Prolixibacter sp. NT017: one gene and its partner. The protein of the gene in region 2 interacts with the protein of the main gene of each other region in a pairwise test. Links are inferred from orthologs where the notes say so. Each region holds a gene or a part of one and is shown on either strand. Other genes may lie near its edges. The genes, in order: ruvC and ruvA.

Region 1 (11,441 bases), 710 kb from region 2 along the record:
AAAAATTCTATCATTAAGCAATACGTTAAATTGTTTGAGATGGATAATATCAAACTCGAATTTGCTGACGAAACGCTCGATTTCATCGTCGACAAAGCCATCGAGTTTAAATTGGGTGCCCGCGGTTTGCGTTCCATCTGCGAGACAATCATGATTGATGCCATGTTTGACATGCCATCGACTGACGAAGGTGAAACCGAAGTGTTGATTGGCAAAGAATACGCCAGTGAAAAAATTGAGCGACTGGGTGCCAGCCGTCTCAAAGCAAGCTGACAATTTTTGAAAACATCATAAAGAAAGGGTGCCCGTTCTCCGGACACCCTTTTCTTTTACTATTCGGGTAGTGCATCATCCGTGATGAATTTATCCGGAATTTCCTTTTGTGCTTTCGCGCCAAGCACCCTGATTTTTTCTGCTGTACGAACCAGGTTTCCGCGCCCTGTATGTAGTTTGTTCATGGCCTTGTCGTAATTGTCGCGGGCACTGTCAAGTCCCTTACCTATTTTTTCCAAATCAGCAATGAAGTTGACGAACTTATCGTACAAGGCTCCACTCTGCTGGGCAATTTCCAATGCATTCCGCGTTTGGTTCTCCTGCCGCCAGATGGAAGCAATGGTCCGCAATGAAGCAAGTAACGTTGACGGACTTACTATCACGACTTTGTTGTCCCAGGCATAGCCAAACAAATCCTGATCCTGCTGAACAGCAATACTAAATGATGATTCGATCGGCAAAAAGAGCAGTACAAAATCCGGTGCATTCAGATTCTTCGCTGAAGGATAATGCTTTTCACTCAGCGTTTTTACATGCGAGCGCAACGACAGCAAATGCTCTTTCATCGCTTTTTCGCGTTCCTCATCAGTTGTCGCATTGACGAGCCGTTCGTAGGCAACGAGCGAAACCTTCGAGTCGATAATCAAGTGCTTCTTATCAGGAAGATGGACAATCACGTCGGGACGGATGGTTTTCCCTTCCATGTTCGTGTCGACTACTTCACGCTCGAACTCCTGTCCCTCCGTCAGGCCCGATCTTTCAAGAACACGCTCCAACACAATCTCGCCCCAGTTTCCCTGTTTCTTCACATCGCCTTTCAGCGCCTGAGTTAGGTTTTGTGCATCCGTGGAAATCTTTAGGTTCAAATCCTGCAGCTTTTTCAATTCGGCTTTCAGGTCGGTCTGGTCTTTCAATCCTTTCTCGTAAGTGTCTTCCACTTTCTTCTCGAATAGCTGAATTTTCTCTTTCAACGGATTGAGAATGTCCGAGATATTCTTCTGGTTAACCGTCGTAAATTCCTTCGAGTTCTCTTTCAGAATCTTGCCGGCAATATTTTCAAATTCGGTGGTGAATTTCTTTTGCAGTTGCTCCAGTTCCTTGGCCTGATTTTCCAACCGCTCCTGCATGTTCCGCAAATCGGTTTGTGCTTCCGCCAGGTTCCGGTTCAATATTTCGTTTTTGTCTCTTTCTGCATTCAATACCTTTTTCGATTCTTCCAAATCGAGCTTCAGTGAATTGGTTTGCTGTTCCGCGAGCGATTTTTCCTTATCAGCGAAAGCCAGTTGGGTCATAAACTCTTGCTCGGCTTTGGCCAGATTTTGTGCACCGGTTACTTCGGCAGCTTTCGACATGCCACGTTGAATAAGCCAGCCAATGGCCACACCGACAGCAACTCCGATAACTAAAAAAACAATTTCCATCTTGCGTTGAGATTTCAGGTTTGCTTAAAGGTATAAAAAAAGCGCACGCATCGTTTCAACCGATGGTGCGCTGTGTATTTCGTTTCACTTATTTTTAGGGCATCCGGTAAATAATGGAATTGATAATCATACCGGCTCCAACCGAGGTGAGCACGATGTTGTCACCTGAATTGAAAGCATGATCTTCCATTTTTCCCTTGCTGATTAAATCGTACAGCGTGGGAACCGTTGCCGACGATGAGTTACCGAATTTCCGGATGGTCATCGGCATCAAATCTTTCGGAAAACTGCGCTTGCCATAGAGCTTAAACAAACGTCCGAGAATGGCATCGTCCATTTTTTCGTTGGCCTGATGAATCAGCACTTTGCTCACATCTTCCAAACCAAGACCCGCATCTTCCAAACTTTGTTTTACCACACCAGGAACAACGGATAAAGCATAAACATACACTTTGTTTCCCATCATCCGGATGTACAGTTCGTTGCCTTCGAAAGCCGGATTAACCGATTCGGCCATCTTCAGCCACTCTCCGCCATCAATTGCATCGGCGCGACTGGCGTGTGAAATAATGCCTACCGGGACATCGCTTTCGCGGGCTTCAACAATCACCGCTCCGGCACCATCCGAAAAAATCATCGAATCCCTATCATGCGGATCGCGTACGCGGGAATTCACATCCGAACCGATAACGAGGCCGCGCTTGAAAGTGCCACTCTTAATATATGCATTCGCAACAATCATAGCAGTTGTCCATCCCGGACAACCAGCTACTACATCATGACACATACACGACGGATTCTTGATGTTCAGTATCCTTTTCACGCGCGTAGAAATGGGTGGCATGATGTCGGTACGCGGATTATTGATATCCATGTCGCCAAAGTTGTTGGCCACAATCAGGAAATCAAATGATTCGGCATCGTAACCGGATGATTCGATAGCATCTTTCGCAGCGAAAGCAGCCAGATCGCTTGTTTTATGCTCCGGATTGGCATAACGGCGCTCTTCGATATTGGTGATTTCGTTGAATTTTTGAATGATCTCGGCATTAGCCCGCTCAAACTTCTCTCCGGTTGCCGGGTCATGAAATTCCCAATCGAGGAAATGGTCGTTCGGTATTACTACTGGAGGAATATACGAACCACTACCGACAATAACGGTATAAAGCTTTTTATCCATACAATTTAATTTTTCCCACTCGGGGGAGTATTATGAATTCTTTCCAGTCGAAAATCAGCACCGTCAAATACTCCGTAAGAATACGACTTAATCCACTCTCCCAGTAAAAACAATTTGCTCTCCTGATTCAGGTCGTATTCGAGCGCCAGGTGACGGTGTCCAAAAACAAAATAATCAAAGTGCTTTCCTTCATTAATCATTCTCCGGGCAAACGAAATTTGCTCCTCGTTTTCTTCACCCATAAATCTTGCCCCATCAACGCCGTTGGACAACCGGCTGTGTTTCGACCAGCGATGCGCCAGGCCAAAAGCAAAATTGGGGTGAAGTCTGGAAAATAACCACTGAGCTGCGCGATTATGAAAAAGAGCTTTGATAAACAGGTAGCCTTTATCGGAAGGATTCAGTCCATCGCCATGCGCCAGGAAAAAACGTTTCCCCTTTATTTCGGTTTCAAACGGTTCCCGGTGGACAATAACTCCGGTTTCGGACGGTAAATAATCAAATACCCATACATCGTGATTTCCTGTAAAGAAATGCACGGGAATGCCTTTATCGGTTATTTCTGCTATTTTTCCCAGTACCCTGACGAATCCACGGGGAGCGACTCTTTTGTATTCAAACCAAAAGTCGAAAATATCCCCCATCAGGAAAATCATCTCGGCGTCGTGACTTATCTCCTCAAGCCATGAGACAAACAGCTTTTCCCTTTCGGGATTGTCATTCAAAGCCGGAGCCCCAAGGTGCACATCCGATACAAAATATATTTTATTACGAGACGTCACCCTACTACCTGTATACGAATCTATTTCTCATTTCAAAATCTCTGCAAAGATAGATGTAAAAACGAAGAATTCAAGAGTAAAAATGCTTCGCAGCACTGTTTTCATCGGGTATAAAAAGAAAAAAGACCAGCCAAAAGCTCGTCTTTTTCCGGATTATTTAAGTTGAAATATCACTTCAAATATTTTTGCAACGTATTATTCAGAGCCGGTCCCATCAGGTTTTTCGCCAGAATCGAACCATCCTTGCCCAACAGGTAATTGTACGGAATGGTCTGGATATTGTAATTCCGAACAGCCTGTACACTTCCTTTCATATCGCCAACATTGGTCCAGCTAAGATGGTCCTGCTGAATTGCATTGAGCCATGCGGTACGACTTGTATCGATACTTACCTGGTAAATATCAAATCCCTTCGGATGGTACTTCTTGTAGTTCGCCACCAAAACCGGGTTCATTACACGCGAATCGCGATCCTGACCAGCCCAGAACTGAACCAGCACATATTTGCCACGCATCGACGAAAGGGAAATGTCTTTGCCTTCCGGATTGGGTAAGGTAATATCGGGGCTGTTTTGTCCGGCCTGCTTAATCAGTTGCGTCATTTTTTGGTTATTCTGCTGACGCATTATATCCAGCGTGTTGGAGTGCAGTGCCTTTACCTGGCTACTGTTGGGGTACATGGCCGATAGCGCCGAAGCTGCCACTTTCATAGTATGCAAATCCTGTACAATGAAATTGCCGTCGTCCCATTTCTGGTAAAGCGCCATTACACTTGACAGAGAGAACGGGTGAGCCATCACAAATTTCTTGAGGTATGCTGCATGCTTGTTTTTCAGTGCGACATACTCATCGTTCCACTGCTTACGCTCACTTTCGTAATTAGCATCACCTTTGTGGGTATTAAACAGGCTCTTCAGTGAATCAAGTTGCTGCTTTACATCGGTGTAATGAGTATTCAACTCCTTCACCAACTTCGAGCCGAGCGAACCTTTCACCGTATAATCTGATGGCAAATTCTTGTAACTGCCGTTAACCGTCGCTTGTTCTGTCGAATCGAGCAACAAGGTCACGAAGTTGTGGTCGTTGAATTTCAACAGGTAAAATGTCGGCTCAGTAGCGTTTCCTTTGAGCTCGAATTGTCCTTTGTTGTTAACTCGTACCGAATCGACCGGAATCTGGGAACTCACTTTCAACTCATTCAGATACACCATCTTTCCGCCGGCACCATTGATGGTTCCCGAAACAGAAAAATTGGTTTTCTCTCCGCATGAATAAAGCAGAAAAAGAATGGCTACTGCAAAAAACAATTTTTTCATGTGCTGTTTCTTTTCTTCAAAGGTTAAGGTGTCTTTTCGCCTGTAAAAACCGAAAAGGTTTGTCTCACCTGTGGTTTTAGTCTCACGCAACATCCTGAATATTCACACCCCGGTTTTGCGCTTCGGTTTGCATGGCCGTATTCTGAAAATAGAAGAGCTATGCAGGGAGCAAAAATATAAATTCCACCGATAACTTGGCATCTTCCGCAAGGTTTGTAAAACATTCCCTGCCGATTAGCTGTTTCTCTGAACCGTCGACATGCTTATTTTTCTTTACTTTTGTCGCGAATAAAATTTTACCACAAGTGGAGATTCATAACGGACTTGAACATTTTAATGCCAATAAACCGGTAATTACCATAGGAACGTTCGACGGTGTCCATCTGGGGCACCGACAGGTTATTTCCCGGCTAAAGGAAATCGCCGATTCCGTTAATGGTGAATCAGTGATTTTTACTTTCTACCCACACCCCCGTCTCATTGTCAGTCCTGAAGAGAATACGTTGCGTTTGTTAACAACCCGTGACGAAAAGATTGATCTGTTTCGGGAAATTGGCATCGATCATTTGGTGATTTTTCCGTTTACAGCGGAATTTTCCAAACTCTCCTATGAAGATTTTGTGAGAACCATTTTGGTTGGGAAAATGAACATCAGTCACCTGGTGGTTGGCTACGACCATAAACTGGGACGAAACCGGGAAGGAAATTACACTGTTCTGAAAGCACTTTCCAAGGAACTCAATTTTACCATTGAACAACTGGACGTTTTATTGATGGAAGATGTCAACATCAGCTCAACGAAAATACGTCAGTCGCTGGAAACAGGAAATGTAGCCAGGGCTAACCGATATCTGGGGTACGATTATACGCTAACAGGAAAAGTGATTGCCGGCAACCAACTGGGGCGTAAACTGGGTTTTCCCACCGCCAACATCGAAACGTTGGATGAGCATAAACTCATTCCTCATGACGGTGTTTATGCTGTCAGAGTAAAAATTGACAATTCCGATTACGAGGGAATGCTCAATATCGGAACTCGCCCGACCATCAGTCATAATGCCGATCATCGGAGTATCGAAGTCCACATTTTCGACTTCAATCAGGATATTTACATGCATGAACTAACGCTCTATTTTGTTGGCAAAATCCGCGATGAGCATAAATTCGAATCGATCGATGCTTTGCAGGATCAATTGAAAAAGGACAAAGAGAGCGCACTTGAAATACTTTCGGGACAATAGGCTTTCATCCTCAAACATGGGTGATTATCAGTCTTCAGTTTCGTTCTATTTTTGTTAATTTTGTGAGATTATTAATACAGTTAAATAAATTATGAGTGTTGTAACTGATACCAAAACAGATTATAAAGTCAGGGATATTTCGCTGGCCGATTTCGGAAGAAAAGAGATTGAGATTGCTGAAAAAGAAATGCCTGGACTGATGTCCATCCGTGAAAAATACGGAAAGGAAAAGCCGCTAGCGGGTGCCCGCATTATGGGTTCTCTCCATATGACCATCCAAACTGCCGTGTTGATTGAAACATTGGTAGAACTGGGAGCCGACGTTCGTTGGGCTTCGTGTAATATTTTTTCCACGCAGGATCATGCTGCCGCTGCTATTGCCGCTGCCAATGTTCCGGTATTCGCCTGGAAAGGTGAAACACTGGCAGAATACTGGTGGTGCACTGAGCGCGCCCTGGATTTCGGTGAAGGAAAAGGCCCGCACCTGATTGTTGATGATGGTGGCGACGCAACACTGATGGTTCATCTGGGTTACAAAGCCGAAAAAGATGCTTCCGTTCTGGAGAAAGAAGCAGAAGGTGAAGATGAAGTTGAACTGCAGAAGACATTGAAACGCATCCTGGCTGAAACTCCCAATCGTTGGGGAAATGCAGTTAAGGAACTGAAAGGTGTTTCGGAAGAAACAACAACCGGAGTTCACCGCCTGTACCAAATGATGGAGCGTGGCGAATTGCTGTTCCCGGCCATCAACGTAAACGATTCGGTTACCAAATCGAAATTCGATAATACATATGGCTGCCGCGAATCGCTGGCCGACGGTATCAAACGTGCAACCGACGTGATGATTGCCGGTAAAGTGGTTGTAGTTTGTGGTTATGGCGACGTTGGTAAAGGCTGTGCCCGCTCGATGCGTGGTTATGGTGCCCGTGTGGTCGTTACCGAAATTGACCCGATTTGCGCTCTTCAGGCTGCCATGGAAGGTTTTGAAGTGAAAACAGTGGAAGATGCGCTGAGCGAAGGTAATATCTACGTGACCACTACCGGAAACAAAGATATTATCACCGCTGAACACATGGCCAACATGAAAGATCAGGCCATTGTCTGCAACATTGGTCACTTCGATAATGAAATTCAGGTAGCTCAACTGGAAAAATGGCCTGGAATCAGCAAAAAGAATATCAAACCGCAGGTTGACAAGTATGAGTATCCTGATGGCCACTCTATCTTCTTGTTGGCGGAAGGCCGTTTGGTGAACCTGGGATGTGCCACCGGCCACCCATCGTTCGTAATGAGTAACTCATTTACCAACCAGACACTGGCTCAGCTCGATCTCTGGAAAAATGATTATAAAGTTGATGTTTACCGTTTGCCCAAACATCTTGACGAAGAAGTAGCACGCCTTCACCTGGAACAGTTGGGTGTGAAGATGACAAAATTGACGAAAGAGCAGGCTGAATATCTCGGTGTTCCGGAAAACGGACCGTTCAAACCCGAACATTACCGCTATTAATCAGCAGCCCAAAACATAAAGAAAGGGATGATTGGCGTCCAATCATCCCTTTCTTTATGGGAAGTATCTTAGTCATGTACCCAAAGTCGACCGCCTAAATTTTCAACTTTATAATAATGTAAATTCTGAGTCGAAGGTCCCTTCAGCGGATAGCCACCTCCCATCAAAGTGTATTGTGAGCCACAACAGGAGCAGGTAGCGATACCGCCGGCATCAGGTGTTACCGTACAACTTGCCTTGGCTTCGTACGGACAGCAAGTGTCGAAAGCATAAAACCCATTGCCATTGTTGATGACAATGACGCCTGTATACCCGGCCGGAAACTCTTTGTAATTACCGGGAGCAGTTAACGTATTGTTCGTGGCAAGATTGATATAAAAATCCACTCGAACCTCGGGGAAAAAGGATTGCTGATCCTTTTGACAGCTGTTGGCCGACAGAAGAAACAGTACGACCAAACTAATTTGCAGCCATGGCTTCGATAATCCCTTCAACATTTTTAGTATATTTAGCAACACAGCAGCAAATTTAGGAAAATGCTAAGCAACATGGTTTTACTTACACAAATAAATACAGCCGGCGTTGGCGATTATGTCTTTATCATTCTGATAATTGTTATTTCCATTGTGCAGGCAATTAACAAGCAGCGCAAAAAGGAACGGATGAAACAGATGCAGGACAACGGCGGGAATAACGGTTGGGAACAACCAAAGCGGCAAAGAGAACCGTACAATCCGATGGATGAAAAGCGTGAAGATCCATTCGGAACGTTATTCGATCGCATGGAAGAGATGTTCGATCCGGTACAGTATCCTTCGCCCGAGCCCGAACCACAAATGGAAACTACCAATAAAGTAGGGCAACCGGAAATCAGCAATAAAAAAGTTGAAGAGATTATAACGAAAAGTCGGCAGACGAAAATGCCGGGTGACATTACCGCTACATCGGTCTATCATAAAGGGAAAAAGGAACCACTCAAGAAAAGCATCCGACGGGATTTTGACCCGCGAAAAGCCGTTATCTATTCCGAAATAATCAACCGCAAGTATTGAAAATGGAATAGTTACGTTTCGCGCAGAAAAAACATTTTTTACAACATCCTTCGTGGGATATTCGGGAAAAACCTTAAATTTGTGTTTTACATCGAAGGAAGAGTTCCGTTTTTTTCGGGATTCTTCTTGTTTTTTTATGTGTTAACGAAAAATCTAAGTTAAATGGCAAAGGTTACATATATAACTGCTGAAGGTCTAAAAAAATTGAAAGCTGATCTGGAACGCCTGATGACGGTTGAACGTCCGGCAATTTCAAAGCAGATAGGTGAAGCCATTGAAAAAGGCGATATTTCGGAAAATGCGGAGTACGATGCGGCCAAAGATGCCCAGGGTATGCTCGAAGCAAAAATTGCCAAACTTCAGGAACAGGTAGCCAACGCCCGTATTATCGACCAATCGAAAATTGACTGTTCATCCGTTCAGATTCTGAACAAGGTGACTATCAAGAATAAAAAGAATAATGCCGTCATGGCTTACACTATTGTTTCGGAACACGAAGCTGACCTAAAAGCTGGTAAAATCAGTGTGAATACACCAATCGCACAGGGTTTGCTAGGCAAGAAAGTTGGCGACGAAGTAGAAATTCAGGTTCCGTCAGGTGTGATTCCTTTCGAAGTGGTCAATATTGAAATGGGTGTTTAATACCGGTAAAAACGAAAGTTTATGGCAAGTATTTTCACGAAAATAGTCGAAGGCGAAATTCCTGCATACAAAGTGGCGGAAGACGAAAACTATCTTGCGTTCCTCGATATTTTCCCATTGGCAAAAGGGCATGTACTGGTCATTCCGAAGAAAGAAGTAGATTATCTTTTCGATTTGGACGATGAGTTGTACACCGGTTTGCAGCTGTTTGCCAAGCGAGTAGCTGTCGCCCTGAAAAAAGCCATTCCGTGTAAAAAAGTCGGAGTTGCCGTTCTGGGCCTCGAGGTTCCGCATGCCCATATTCACCTGGTACCTATGCAGAGTGAGAAAGACATCAACTTCTCCAATCCGAAATTGAAACTGTCGGAAGAGGAGTTCAAGGAAATTACGGAAAAGATTAAAAAGGAATTATAATACAGCCAACTGGCTTTGAAAAAAGAAGGGATTGCGATGGCAGTCCCTTTTTTTATTTGATCCGGTCCGGATTTTTCCGGATAAAGTCTTCCCAACTATTGTACGATTTCCCTTTGGCAGGATTTCTTCCCTGCAGGTAATGACATACTGCCGCCGCCAGTCCGTCTGTCGCATCCAGCTCTTTCGGGCGAATCTCCATATTGAACATCTGTTTCAAAAAATAGGCTACCTGCTCTTTCGATGCCGAGCCCGTACCGGTAATGGCTTGTTTGATCTTTAAGGGAGCATATTCGAATATCGGAACCCCCCGATAAAGCGCTGCTGCCATAGCAACTCCCTGCGCCCGCCCCAACTTCAGCATCGACTGCACGTTCTTTCCGTAAAACGGTGCCTCCAACGCGGCTTCGTCCGGCTGGAAGGCATCGACCAAATAAAGGGTCCGCTCAAAAATATGACGAAGTTTCTGGTAGTGATCGCCAAATCCGGACGTTTTCACGACCCCCAACGTAACGATTTGAGCTTTCGTTCCGATGACTTTTACTACGCCATAGCCCATCACATTCGAGCCCGGGTCAATTCCTAATATGGTTTTTTCCTTTTCCAATACAGTTGAATTTCGTTCCGAATTTACCGGTTTATTAGCGAAATGGGGTATAATTTTGAAAAAACTCAAAATCGCGGTTGTTCATTCACCACTCAGATCTGTACGTTCACCACTCAGATCGATACATTCATCAAAAAAACGGAAAATCGGGGTTACCCTACGACCAAAAACGGCATAAAGATTAAGACGTCTTATCTTATTGTCTTGCCAAAATGAAAGAATTAATCCCCGGGAAAAATGATTCCCGATTTTTGAAAACATGGAAACTGGTGGCCATCATTGCCATGGTCTATCTAACGATCATTTCCATTTTCTGGTACATGAAGAAATTCGATTTTGTAGTATTGGTTTTTGTTCTCTTCTCTGTCGTCCATTTTATGGTACGCACCGAAGAATCCTGACTTTTACTTCTTATCCCTAAGCGCCCGGTAATTTTTTCGTGCATCTTCGATGTAAACACTCCCGGGATGATGCAGAACGATGTCTTTGTAAATCTCTTCTGCTTTATCGGGAAGATTTAGCTCTTTTTCATACAACTCTCCCAACCTGAAACGAGCCTCATCACTGTTTTTTCCATCAGGATATTTTTTCAATAAGTCATTATACGCGCTCGCCGCTTCCTGGTAGTTGTGGAGTTTGACCAATATTTTTGCCTTGCGGGAAAAAACCTCCTCATTTAAATCGCTGTAAGGATATTTCTGTTGCAGAGAATCGAGTCGCAGAAGTGCCTGCCGAGGTCGGTTACAAAACTGATCCAAATCGGCACGGGCCAGCATCTGCAAATCGCTGTTGAGTGAATCGGGCGCCTCGTGATTTTCAATCAACAACGAAAGCGCCAGTGCGTCGTTGGCAGTGAGTTTAGCTGTGCTCCCCTTCAAAATATCCATTTGGGCTTTCACCCAATTGAAATCTCCCATGTAATATGCCAACCTGGCCCGCTTAAACTTTGCCTCATCAGCCCAATTGGTTTCCCTCATCTCTTTGCTAACCTGTGCGTACAACAAAA
Region 2 (13,735 bases):
GCTGAGTGTCAGATTCCGTGATTTCCGGTATTCGAAACGAGTCGTCAGGTTATTCAACCAGGTCACATCCACGTTAAACAGCGGACTAAACGACTCATTGATACTAATGGCGTTAATATCATTCTTTGGCAGGAAGTTATCCTGATAATCGCGCACGTAGCTGAAGCCATCACCAAGCTCATCATAATTCAGGTTACTGATAAACGAACCCACATTATAGGAAGAACGGTAGGCGTGCGAAATACTCAACGTCTTCATGATATTCTTCAAACCCGGAACAGCATTAACTGCACCATTGTACTGAAGACGCCAGTTGGGCATCATGAACTTCACCGACGGGAACGGATCAAGAGATACTTTGTTTGGATCCATCCCGGTATACGCCGCAAAGAAGGAAGGGATCAGCACCTGTGCGGCTGTTGGACCATAACCATCAGGGAAGCCAGTCGTTGGATCGACCTTTCCCGGATCGTATCCCTGATCCAAATTGGCTACTCGTTGAGCGGCCAACCGACCAGCAATAATATGACGATAATCCCGGAATTTTTCCCATGCCGAAGATTGCTGCACACCACTGGTTCCTAACTTATCGAAAGCCGATCCGATTGTAATGACCGACATGGTGAAATTCCCGAAGTAATTTTTGTTGTAAGCACCCCAGCCATCCTGCGCATCGTACAAATAGAATTCCGATGAGTTTTCGGAATAACTCCGATTAGCCGTCAAATCAATTTTCAATCCCGGAATGGGTTCGAGTTTGGTCCGCAGATTCAGTGTATTGTTGTGAGTCATTTGGTACGGGCTGTTTTGAGCAGAATCCGTCGTCATCCACCCATTCTCAATCGCTTTCCATGCAAAGTTCGGGTCTTGTTGTCCCAAAACGAAGGGCCATCCCGGAGCCAGTGATTTAACCGTACTTCCATCCGGTGCATAGTTTTCCAAACCAAAATAGCTGGTGTTAGGCAGGTAACCCGGAAGAACCGTTCCATCGGTTTGCGTATAGGAAATGTTGATGTCACGAACCATCATCAGCAAACGCGACGTGTATTCAGCTATTTTCAAAGCGATATTGGCTGAGGGCTTCTGCGTGCCAACGACCAAAACATTCGCATTGTTATAATCTTTCGGCGCAGTAAAAGTCACCCGGTTGTCATTCACCACTTTCACATCACCGTTAATGGGTTTTCCTGTGGCATCGGTAACAGTTACCCGAACATCTTTCGTACCTAGCTTATGGAAAATCGAGCGGGCCTTCCCTGCCTTTAGGTTCAGTCCCTTGTCTGCAAACCTGACTTCTTTGCCATTTGCTCCGTTTCGGGTATCCGTTCGCATTGGAGAAGGCCGTCTCATCATGCTTCTCCTTCCCCTCCCTCCTGAATATTTTTGATTTACTTTTCTCAGGAACGGGACTTTGTTATACAGGTTCACCAGGTTCGCCTGCCCGTTAAACTGCATCGAACGTGAGTTTTGGATAATATTACCCAACTGGTATTCGCTGCTCGTAATCGGTCCGGTATCCCAGTCAAAAGTCGATTGATAACGAGCCGAACCCGATGTCCAGTTCAGTAATGGAATTTTATTAATCGGCAGTGTGTACGATGCGTTCACCGTGTGATGATAATGCGTGTTACGACCTCCGTCGAGAATACTCTGAATAATCGTGTCGCGCCGAGCCTCATACTCATCCTGATTCTTGTTCAGTCTGGCTCCCAACGGCTCTTCCACGCGTGATGTATTCTGAGCCGAAACATCCAGCTTAAGGCTGCGGGTAAGACTGTAACGCAAATCGTAATAACGATCCCAGATAAAATCCTTCTCATAGGAGGAAGGAATGATGAAATCAGGGTTGGTAATATTCCGGTACTGCAGCTCACTATACCGCCGGTTCATATCCGAACGGAAAGAGATCTGTTCCGGCGAATAATAAAAGTTGAAATCACGAATCAGGGAGAACCATGGCGAACGGAACAACTTCACATTTTTGAAAGGCTCCACAGCCTTTGGCCGTGTATTGTAGTTGTACGAAAACAACATGCGTGTATTTCGCGTCTCATTCCTCGTGGTGTTGATATCACGATGATAATACTGGTTAAATGAATAGGTCACCGCGAAATTCGAAATATCATAGACCTTGGGTTTCCCCTTTTTGTTAGGCTTGTCGATGTGCACATTCGTGAAATTGATACTTCTACGGGTCGTATAATCCTGCGATATTCGCTTGATGGAATCCCTTTCGGACTTATTCGCGGCAGCATCCAGCGCATCTTTCAATTTCACATCCGGATCGAGCGGCGAATATTCGGGTGTTTGCACCGCTTTCGAAAAACCGAGGTACATCGGAATCTGCACTCCCGACTTCTCACCAAAGAATTTTCCTAACTGAAGATTCGTAGAAATATCATATTCATGATTGTCTTCCATGCTGCGCTGCTGCATCTTCGAATCGATACTTCCAAAGCCGGCAGTACTGGTTCGTCCGGCAAACGAATAGGTTCCCAAATCAGCCAGGTTACCCGAAACGCGGCCCAAAGCTGCCCATCCACCTTTCTCGTCGAAATCCGTCAGACGAAGTTCGTTGACCCATACTTCCACCGACTTACTTCCCGGATGAGGACTGCCATCCTTATTCCGGATACCAATCATCACCGAAGTCACCTCTCCCAGGTTCGGATTACCCTTCACCTTAATGATGTTCTGGTTGTTGTTCACACCATTCTGAATCTTTTCAAAGACATCATTCAGCGAAAGCTGAGAACCGGCTTGCCGCATTTTGGCATTCCGTTCAAGCTTCAATTTTGGCAACAGATCCAGCGGGATATACATTCGGTTGGCTTCAGGCCATACAATCAACCGGTCGTTCTGCGAATCATTACTGTAGTAACCCGGAGGCGTCAGCTTCAGCGGTATTTCGTATTCGTAATAGTTGTAGCGGTAATCCGACCCGATGCGAATGAAAAGCGACAGATCATCATCGTTCAGCGCATGGTTTTTAATTGCTTCGGCATGCACCTCCATTTTCAGCGTTTTATACCGCCGCATGTCCACTGTGGTAGTCTTATATGCTGCCCGCGCATCGCCGGTTGGCAAATCGATCGTTCGCAGCACCATCGACTGTTCGTTCAGTTGTCGGATCTGCGGGTTGGCGGGGTCAATCACACGGCTGATTCCGGGAGGTAACACGTAGTTCACCGGTTCGCGGTTCGCATTCTCCTCAATGTTAACAGCCGATATCTCGAACTTGGTATTCGGAGAAGGAACACTGTTGTTTTCCGACAAATCCTTTTCATAAATTCGCCAGTCAGAGCGAACCAAATCAAGCGTGGCAAAACGCAATACAACTGGCTTCTTCCATCCGCGCAAGAACATCCGCATAAACCGGATAGAACGGAAATCGGAAATGGTTCCAATGGTCGAAGTCGGTTGCTTGACCGGAATCTTAAACTGGTACCAGGTAATCTCCGAAGTTGTACCATCTTTCAGTTTAACACGCGCTGTTTTCGCGTCGGTGATGTAATTCTTTCCAACAGCCAAATCCCGCCGGTCCAGCTTCAGGTGATACTGGAAATATGACTCATTTTCACTTAACGTATTATCGTCGTTAATATCCTCGGCATCAGGAATCGATGTCGCGGCTGTGCTATAAGGTTCCGGCGACATATCGGAGGTCGGCGAGTTGCCATCGGGATTGTTGTAATTTTTGTATCGCTGAAGAATCCCCAGCTGTTCATTATCGTAATCGGTTCCCCGGAAATAGTGGAAGTTATCATTCGCCGGGTCGGCATAAACCTTAGCGTATACACTATCGACCAACAAGCCTTTTAACTGGTCGAGATACGTTTTATAAAAACTCTCTTCATCTTTCGAGTCCAAACCATCCAAACCAATATCCTGGTAACGGCGGGCCTGTGGGTTATTATCGAATGCCTTCACCAACGACTGTTGTCTCGAAACACGTCCCCAGGCGGTCGTATCGCAGGTAGCTGCGTAATTACCGTCGGCAGGTAATCCGTTCTCAAACGATTTTCTTCCATCGCGAAGAATATCCTCTGACACATTTCCCAAGTCGAAATACAAATCTCCACCGGGATTTTGCTGCAACGTATCTTCGGCAAACGGATCCATCATCCAAAACTCGATGTACTCGATATTCGCCGCTTCAAAATCGCTGGTTTGAACCTGTCGCATAATTCCCCCCCAACGCGTCTCCGGCTGATTCAAAGAACCATCTTGAGCCACACCCGCTGAATAAGCCGAAGGATAGGTATCGAAGTTATAAGGGCCTTTTTCCGAAGGGTAATATGCCAAATCCAATGTCGGAATATTCGTAGGTTGACCAACAGGTGTCTGCCTGTCAGGATAAATTTCACTCTGATACACCTCGCGCACATAGTTGCTCGAGCGCTGCTTCGGAAACTGTATCAGATGCTTTGGTGTAGTTGCTGTATTTCGTTGCAAAAGTGGATCGATAACATACCACGCCAGCTTTGCCCGGTTGTAACCATTGGCCAGGTTGTCAACCAGCTCCCCTTCCGGGAACATATCCTGTCCCTGCGGCGTACTGGCGAAAGTCCACGCATGCTGCGTTTTCATATCGATGGTTGTTTTCGTTCCCTCGAAATCATCGATATACACCGCACCCTCGTTCGAAATCACCTTTGAGTGCCCCGGTAGTAACTGTGCAAACTCCGCATCCACAGCCACTTTCGATTCCGCTTTCGTATCCAGGAATGGGAGCGCATCCACCAAATTGGTAATCAGCTGCGATTTCGTTTTATACGAAGCATTCAAACCCAGCATGGTATTCGAAATGGGATCTTCACCGTAATTCACTTTCTGTGTCAGCGGTTTTTCGTGCAAATACATTACCGTACCGCCCAGGTTGAAGTTCTTGTTGAACTCGTAATTCATATGGGTTCCCAGCAAGGTCTTCCGCTGCATACTGAAGAGATTGTTACTCTCGGTGAAAACCGAAATAGGCGTTCCCGATTCGAGCAGCCCCTGGTTAATAATCTTCACCGTTCCCTGGGCGTAGTCCACCACATAATCGACGTTTTCCGTCAGTTCGCGTCCGCCTGCAGTAACTTTCACCGATCCCCGCGCGACGTTAATTGTGTTCAGCGAAATTTCGTTGCTGGCACTTCCCTTGTAACTACCTACCAACTGATATTTGTTTTTCTCCGCATCCTGTTCGGCTACCGTTTTTGTCTCGTCGTACAAACTCTGGAAAACATACCGGTCGATTGCCGTCTGATCACTTCCAAGTTGCTTTTTCAGGTTGGAACCGAATGGCTGAACCACCGGGAAGAACACCCGTCCGGTAGCAGCATCGATCGTCACGCCGTCGATGAAGTCAAATAGTCCATCGGGATAGGGATCTTTTTGCTTGTTCAAATTATCAAGGTTCATCACCTTGAGCAGTATTTTCTCTTTCAGTGGACCTGTCGGCAAGTAGTTCAAATTGGTACCCGTCGAATCGTTCTGGTATTCCACATCGAAACGGAAATCTTCCGGAGAAAGCTGATAAGCCCCAAGATTATAAACGTTTTTCATCATCAAATCCCAGTTCTTGAATTTGGGATTTAAGTCGGTCCCCTTAATTAATTTCAGAACCAACGTCTGCGGCGCATCAATACCATCGGTCGAGAATTCCCCCACCTGGTAAGTTTTTCCGTTGGCTGTATACTGATAAGCCACAGCCAGCACCTCATCCGCATTCAGCGCTGAATTAAGCGAAATATAACCCAGTCTTTTGTTGACGGTATATTCTGAAGGAGAGAGCCTGCGGGCATTTTCAATTTTTTCGTAGTCGCGTCCGGCCACAAAACCTCGACTGGCCAACGGAGCCATTACCTGTGTCAGCTGCGCTATATTACGGATACCGGAATAAGTAGATGTAATCGAAGTGTACATCTGGTTGGCACCATTGAACGTATAAACGTTTTCCGGGTACGAAAGTCCGGGAGTGTCACCAAACTCTGAAATGGACTGATTTTCTCGGTTACCGCCCCGCTCACCCAGGTCGGTTAACGCCAAAATATTTCGGGATTCCTTAAAGTCGTTGGATTTATTGGTAACCCACACCTCCACCTTGTTGATGGTAATGGCTGAATTGATAACCGGAAGGTTGGCCAGTGCCTGATCGTAGTGATCGTAAAAATACTGCCCGAGGAAGAAGTGCCGGTTGGCATCGTAATCCGTCACATCGAGCTTGAACTTCGTCTTCTGGGCGCCGCCTTCCGTTTCAATGGTCTTGGTTTCTCCTTTTTGTTGCGAGAAAATTGTCGAAACGGCAAGTTTACCAAACTGCAAATCCGTTCTCACCCCGAAAAGGTTCGTCCCTCCGGTAATCAATGAACCCGACAATGGCATCGAAACGTTACCGGCCTCCACATTCTTCACAATCTCATCCTCATCGCCGGTGTAGTTCAGCTTCATTTTGTTTTCGAAATCGAAAGTCGCTTCGGTATTATAATTCACCCGCATATTCAGCTTACTTCCGATTTGTCCCACCACATTCATGTTCACTTTCTCGTTGAAATCGAATGTCGTGGTTTTGCGCATCCTTTCGGGAATGGAAGGATTATCGATGCGGTTGGTTTGCACGCCAAGACTCAGCTCAACGTAACCCTGCGGGCGAATGCTCACGGTATTGGACCCGAAAATTCTATTGAAGGATTCGCCACCTACTTTAAGTTGGGGAATGAGTTGCGACTGTTGTTCGAAGGATTGCTGTGCCATCCGTTGCCGCCAGTAACGCTTGATAGATTCCTGAAAATCCCAATGGCGATACTCTTCCAGCGACATGGTACGCGGTAGCCTATAGTTGAAGTCACCAATCCGGTCGTAGAAAATATAATCGCCGGTTTCCGGATCGTACTCCACCTCCTTTTTCATATTCGAAGGATCATGAAGATACAAGGCGGATGAATCCTGTTGTCCTGCATTTCCGAAGGGGCCTTTATCCCGAAAGGGATAGGGTAATTTCCCAATGGTATCTACGGCAAGCGTATCACCCTCTTCTTTAACCGGACCGTTATCATTCCACCTGACAGCTTTTCCCATGTTGACCGACGCATCGCTGTTTCCGATAATGGACACAACGATAATCAGCAGGGGAATAGCCAGTATATATCTACGGTACCTTCTCAACACCAGCTACTACAAATTTTTTCCGCAAAAATGCAGGGAAAGGGAGCCCTCAAAGATTTTTCAGCGCAATTTTAATGGTTTCCTCAACAGAAATACCCGGATTGTCGGAAAAAATCCGGTCCAGTGCTTTTTCGATTGCCCGCTTGTTGAACCCCAGCATCACCAAAGCAGATAACGCTTCTTCCCGCGTGGTATTGTCTGCTTTGTCGAAAACCTGCACTGATTCTGATGATTTACCGATTTTATCCTTCAAATCGATGATAACCCGCTGCGCCGTCTTGGCTCCAATGCCTTTGATACTTTTGAGCACATTCACATTCTCGGTAGCGATGGCGTCTCTCAACTGTTCCGGCTGATACGACGAAAGCATCATAACAGCCGTATTGGCTCCGATGCCGTTTACCGATATCAGTAACCTGAAGATTTCCCGCTCATCCCGATCGGCAAAACCATACAGGAGATGAGCATCTTCGCGAACAATTTGCTGAAGAAAAACCGTCACATTTTCCCGTCCGTTCAAACGGGTATAGGTGGTTAGTGAAATGTTGATAAAGTACCCGATACCTCCGGCCTCAACAATGACCGAAGCAGGCGTTAGTTCAGTGATATTTCCCTTGATGTATTCGTACATCCTTTGCGTTCATTCAAGTTTATTCATGGAATCGGGGAGAACTCTATTCTCCCCCGGTTCGATCGATCTCCTGGCTCTGCAACGGATCTTTCGAAAATTCTTTGTACTGCTCCCGGTTCAGGAACAGGTCGATGGCCAGGTACATGGCATTCCGGAATGAATCTTCCGACGCATTACCTTCGCCAGCCAGACTGTAAGCCGTTCCGTGTCCCGGCGATGTTCTGACAATAGGCAAACCTGCAGTGAAGTTCACACCCGACTCGAACGACGCCAGCTTAAAAGGCGTCAGTCCCTGGTCGTGATACATCGCCAGAATAGCATCGAATTTCTTGTAATCGGCCGAACCAAAAAATCCGTCGGCCGGATACGGTCCCATGGCGATAATCCCTTCTTCATTGGCAGTTTTGATTGCCGGAATAATCTCGCGCTCTTCTTCGTCACCAATCAATCCATGATCACCAGCGTGCGGATTCAACGCCAGAACTGCAATACGGGGCTTGTGCAACGTAAAGTCTTCCATCAATGTCCGGTTCAATACCCGGAGCTTACTCAGGATCATGTCTGTGGTAATCGTCGAGGCCACTTTCGACAGCGGGATGTGCTCGGTAACAATACCAACCTTCAGGTCGTTGCTCACCATCAGCATCAGGTGATCTTCCGCCTTAAACTCTTCGGCCAGATACTGCGTGTGTCCCGGAAAGTGAAATACGTTGGACTGAATATTCTCCTTGTTGATAGGAGCCGTAATCAGCACGTCAATCTTTCCCTCTTTGATATCCTTGACAGCCGCTTCAAGCGCCATGTAGCTGGCTTCGCCGGCCATCTTGGTCGACTTACCCAGTTCGACCCGGATATTTTCATCGATGCAGTTAATGATATTGGGCCGCTTGGGCACTGCTTCCTCCGCCGCGTTAATGTGGTTAAAACTGAAGTTGTTAATATTTAACGCCTTTCGGTGATAAGCGGCTACTTTGGGCGAACCGTAGACAATGGGAGTACAGTTTTCCATTATCCGGTTGTCCAGCAGAGCCTTCATGATAACCTCATAACCAATTCCGTTGATGTCGCCGTGCGTAATTCCGACCTTGACAATATGTTGCTTCATAGTCCTGTCTAAATGTTAGATTTTCAACAATTCCCCCAAGGAGAAAGGATGGTCAAATTTAAACTTTTCTTCGGTATATCCCTGACCGCCCCGCGTTTTTATAGAGGTTTCAGAGCATATCATCCAACCAGGCTTTTCAGGAAACGGTACAACAGGCGCACACCGGTACCCGTCGCTCCTTTACCACGATAGCTATCAGGTTGGTTCAGAAATGCGGCTCCAGCAATATCCAGGTGGATCCAAGGATAGTCCACAAAGTTTTCGAGAAATTTCCCGGCGGTGATCATTCCTGCTTCGCGCGGCCCCAGGTTTTTCAGGTCGGCAATATCCGATTTCAACAATTCGCCATATTCTTCCCAAAAAGGAAATTCAACCACCCGTTCGTACACTTCATGCCCGGCTTTTTGAAGTTGCTGCATCACTTCCGGTTTCGCTGTTCCCATTCCGGCAATTCCGTAATGTCCCAGCGCAACGGCTGCTGACCCGGTTAATGTAGCCGCATCAATGACCAGCTGCGGTTCAAATTTCTTCGCATAGCTCAATGCATCCGCCAGCAACAAACGCCCTTCTGCATCGGTATTGAGCACTTCCACCGTTTTGCCGCTATGCATCGTAATCACATCGCCCGGAACATAAGCGTTTCCGTCAGGGCGGTTATCGGTAGCCGGAATCAGTGCAATAACATGCAATGGCAAACGGTTCAGCGCAGCCGCATAAATGGCACCACCAACAGCAGCACCTCCAGCCATATCCGATTTCATGTAATCCATCGAATTGGGCGTCGGCTTGAGGCTCATACCTCCCGTATCATACACCACACCTTTACCCACCAGGACAATCGGTTTTTCATTCACCGGTTTTTCCGGTTTCCACTCCATGATGGTGAAGGTCGGAGGATCGATACTTCCTTTGTTGACCGCCAGCAGGCCGCCCATTTTCAGCGATTCAATTTTTTGCTTATGGAAAACATCCACCGTCATTCCGGCTTCTTTTCCCATTTTGGTGAAAGCTTCTGCCAAACGTTCAGCATTCATGTGCGACAGCGGTTCGTTCACTAAATCGCGTGTTTGGCAAACACTCTTCACCAAGTTGGTCAATTCTGTTACGTCAGCATCACTCAGTTGCTCAGAAACCAAAGACAAATTCTTTAGCGGACTCTCTTTCCCTTTTTTGTCGGTAAAATGGTTCAAAAACCGGTAGCTGCTCAATGCCACTCCTTCGGCGACAGCCAAAACAGCCTGGGCATCATTTCCTGATATGCCCAGTTCTTCCAGTTTTTCTTCCGTCGCCCGCACTGCAATTTCATTTCCTTTTTTCCGGCATTCCTCTAAAAATGCCTCTTCATCTTTGCACTGTTTGGGAACAACCAGAAAAATCCATCCGTCCATCCGGTTGATGAAGATTAATTCTGCTTTATCTTCCAACCGCTTTTCGGCATATTTTTTTTCTTTCTCGCCGAGCGGAACAGAGGCCAACTCCGAGCTATCTTTTAATATGTATATCAGATTATTACCATTGTGCTCACTTTGTCTTTTCAGTTCCATATCGAAAATTTTAATTTACTGATGCAACATTATCCCCTGAAAAAGGTTGAATCTTTTTAAAAAGGATAGCCGTAAACATCAGCGACTATCGTATTTGAAAATTAGTACCTTTACGCCAAATTTTTACTACATGAATTTCGAATCAATATACCAAAAAGCCTTAAATTTTGAGGCATTGACCGTTGATGAAGGATTGCTGCTGTATGAGCATGCTCCCACTCCGGAGTTGATGCATGTAGCAAATGAGTTGCGGAAAAAGAAGGTGCCCGGCAACGTGGTAACCTGGATAATCGACCGCAACGTAAATACCACCAACATATGTGTGGCCCACTGTAATTTCTGTAATTTCCGACGCGATATCGGCGATAAGGATGTCTATACAACCACCATCGAAGAGTACTCTGAAAAAATTGAGGAGATGCTCAAGCAGGGTGGTAACCAGCTGCTTCTCCAGGGCGGCATGCACCCGCGATATGGTATCAAGTTTTACACCGACCTGTTCAGTGAGTTAAAGCGCCGTTATCCGGAAGTGAAACTGCACTCGCTGGGACCGCCTGAGGTGGCACACATCGCCAAGCGCTCTCGTTTGAGCTTCCGCGATACGCTTATCCAACTGCGGGATTCGGGGCTGGATAGTCTGCCCGGAGCCGGTGCAGAAATTCTGTCGGATCGGGTTCGCCGGATTTTATCACCCGGAAAGTGCAACACGCAGGAGTGGCTTGACGTAATGCGCGAAGCCCACAAACTGAAAATGGTGACTTCGGCTACCATGATGTTCGGAACGATTGAAACCAACCGCGAGCGCATCGAACACCTGGCTTTGCTTCGCGATGTGCAGGACGAACGCCCGGAAGGCAGCGATGGTTTCACGGCTTTCATCCCGTGGCCGGTGATGCTCGAAGATACCGAGCTCTATCAAAACATTGAAGTTACTCCGATTGAGCCAATGGAATATGTGCGGATGATTGCCGTTGCGCGTATTATGCTGAACAATGTGACCAACATCCAGGCATCGTGGTTAACAGTAGGAAGAGATACCGCGCAGCTTTGTCTGAATGCCGGAGCTAACGACATGGGTTCCATCATGATTGAGGAAAATGTCGTTTCTGCCGCAGGCGCATCGTACCAGATGAATGCCAAAGGTATTCAGCAATCCATTATCGATGCTGGTTTCCGTCCACAACTGCGTAACCAGGGTTACGAGCATGTGGAGTTGCCGGAAATGGTTCCGGAATTGCAGCCGGCATAGTTAAAAAGAAACTTTACTCTCGAGAGTTACCACATAAAAAAGAGGCGGAATAATTAGTTCCGCCTCTTCTTTTTTATGCCCAATTGCTTTCGAAAATTTATTTCGTTTCTACCGAATCTACCGGTGGCGCACTCGTGTCGTTGCCCATCTCAGCCATCCGGTTAATCTTGTCGTTCTTTTTCTGGTCGGGGAAGCGCACCGAATAAATCATGGCTTCCACCTGCCTCATCAATTCCCGCTTATCTTTCTTCGGAGCATAAACAAATCCTTCCAGTGTCAGTACACGACCACGAATCGGGTCGAGTGTGCTGATGCTAACAAAAGGACCTCCCATGAAATCGCCGTGCACCTTCCAGAGCCCGCGCAGCATAGCAGTGTAATTACCGTTCAGCTTAAAGGCACGGAAAAGAGTGGGAATCTGTCGCTCTGTCATCATGTAAGTGCCTTTATCGGGTCCGGGAACGTTTTTCTTCAGGACCGAATCGCGCTTATTCAGCAGATAATTCCTGGTAAAGGTACTATCGGAAGTATACGGGTACCAGTAAGCGATTACATCCTGGCTGATGTTCGGAGTTTCGTAACGAATCCACACAAAATTGGTCGTATCCACTGAAACCACAAATCCCTTCGGCACGTTGAGCGTAAAGTGGTGCTCTTTTGCCATCCGCTCGGCAACCGCATCGTTTTTAAATTTCCGGTCGGCATACATTTTCATCAGCCGGTTCCGCTCTTCTTTCACGAAGATGCTCACGATATCGTTTCCCTTTTTGGCAAAGAAATCGGTAAAACTCTTTTCATTGGGCGCCTGTACCGAAACAATTATCTGCGGTTTCGCCCACACATTGCGCTGTATCGTAATCTTAGGTTCTTTCACCGAAGGGTTAATCTTTGTCAGCAGAAGATTTCTGCCGGTTTTAAAAATCTCGCCAAATGCCTGCGGCGGGATATGCACCACGTTCAACATCGGCTCCTCCTGGGGCAAATCGGCAACAGGCTGCGCCAGGAAATGAAAGATGGTATCGCCTGCCTCGCCCTCCCAGGTAGCCTTAGGAATCACGACAACAATTTCGCCTGGCTTTCCGGTAGAATTTTTCATTGTTGGATTACTGTCTCCCCCGCAGGAGGAAAGCATCGCTCCCAATACAAAGGTGACAGTCAGTTGAAATAGTATCTTCTTCATGATACGCTATATTTTAGATTTATTGACTCGATAAGAAAATAAACAGAAACAACCTTGCGACAAAACCGTAATCCGGTTCCCATTCCGGGACGAATCACAAATGGTCAGGTCAAGGCTGCATGGTTATCAAACGTTGTCTTACAAAATGATACAATGGTTAATTCGAAATTAACAAAATCATTTTAGGAAAAAAAGTTAAAGAATATCAACGAACAAACCCCGGCTCATCTGAACCAGGGTTCTGTGTTGTATCAGTCTGAATATTTTTCAGTCTACTCTTTGAGTGTCTCTTTCGAACTCTCCTCTTTCTTCGAAGATTTCTCCTCGGAACCGCCCTCATCGTTGGTGGCGTTTTTAAACTCTTTCATACCCTTCCCAAGGCCGCGCATCAGTTCCGGTATCTTCTTGCCTCCAAACAGAAGCAGAACAATGACCAGTATGATAATGATTTCCTGCGGGCCAATGAACCCTGCTATCACGAATAAGTTCATAATGTCATGTTTTAAAGGTTTGGTTACAAATTTAGAATTTTTTTCATACGATGTTCTTCATCCACTGGAAATGACACACTAACCCTTGAATAATTTGATAATGTCGTTTCCGTTGGCGAAAATCAGCAGTGCAAACAGAATCACCATTCCGGCAATCTGCGCGTACTCCAGGAATTTATCGCTGGGCTTACGGCCCGAAACAATTTCGTAGAGCAGGAACAATACATGGCCACCATCGAGTGCCGGGATGGGCAGAATATTCATTACGGCCAAAATAATCGACAGGAAGGCGGTCAGGTTCCAGAACGAACGCCAGTCCCAAATGCCCGGGAAAATGTTACCGATAGCGATAAAACCACCCAATGATTCGTATGCTTTCGTTTCGG

What was found.
Region 1: the proteins of ruvA (region 2) and ruvC interact in binary tests that used the Escherichia coli proteins (3 or more experiments, as listed by UniProt). The link is inferred for Prolixibacter sp. NT017 from one-to-one orthologs.

What each region holds. Positions count from the first base shown.
Region 1 is NZ_BLAV01000001.1:3,924,816-3,936,256, forward strand. What follows is about bases 8,660-11,435. They hold ruvC (crossover junction endodeoxyribonuclease RuvC), read right to left. Parts: upstream 10,436-11,435; coding sequence 9,884-10,435; downstream 8,660-9,883. Other genes in these bases: GJU87_RS16460 (hypothetical protein), read left to right, coding at 8,660-8,775; greA (transcription elongation factor GreA), read left to right, coding at 8,938-9,417; GJU87_RS16470 (HIT family protein), read left to right, coding at 9,439-9,831; GJU87_RS16480 (hypothetical protein), read left to right, coding at 10,648-10,836; GJU87_RS16485 (tetratricopeptide repeat protein), read right to left, coding at 10,840-11,435. Also shown: ATP-dependent Clp protease ATP-binding subunit ClpX, read left to right, coding at 1-273; DNA recombination protein RmuC, read right to left, coding at 333-1,694; GJU87_RS16430 (3-oxoacyl-ACP synthase III family protein), read right to left, coding at 1,789-2,874; GJU87_RS16435 (UDP-2,3-diacylglucosamine diphosphatase), read right to left, coding at 2,880-3,656; GJU87_RS16440 (TlpA disulfide reductase family protein), read right to left, coding at 3,827-4,972; GJU87_RS16445 (bifunctional riboflavin kinase/FAD synthetase), read left to right, coding at 5,278-6,213; ahcY (adenosylhomocysteinase), read left to right, coding at 6,302-7,723; GJU87_RS16455 (hypothetical protein), read right to left, coding at 7,792-8,220; more of GJU87_RS16460, read left to right, coding at 8,272-8,659; more of GJU87_RS16485, read right to left, coding at 11,436-11,441.
Region 2 is NZ_BLAV01000001.1:4,637,671-4,651,405, reverse strand. The notes cover bases 5,990-8,956. They hold ruvA (Holliday junction branch migration protein RuvA), read right to left. Parts: upstream 7,781-8,956; coding sequence 7,199-7,780; downstream 5,990-7,198. Other genes in these bases: pdxA (4-hydroxythreonine-4-phosphate dehydrogenase PdxA), read right to left, coding at 7,824-8,885; sprA (cell surface protein SprA), read right to left, coding at 5,990-7,152. Also shown: more of sprA, read right to left, coding at 1-5,989; GJU87_RS19325 (M17 family metallopeptidase), read right to left, coding at 9,005-10,429; mqnC (cyclic dehypoxanthinyl futalosine synthase), read left to right, coding at 10,560-11,678; GJU87_RS19315 (DUF4837 family protein), read right to left, coding at 11,776-12,858; tatA (twin-arginine translocase TatA/TatE family subunit), read right to left, coding at 13,131-13,349; RIP metalloprotease RseP, read right to left, coding at 13,428-13,735. UniProt on the Escherichia coli protein: The RuvA-RuvB-RuvC complex processes Holliday junction (HJ) DNA during genetic recombination and DNA repair.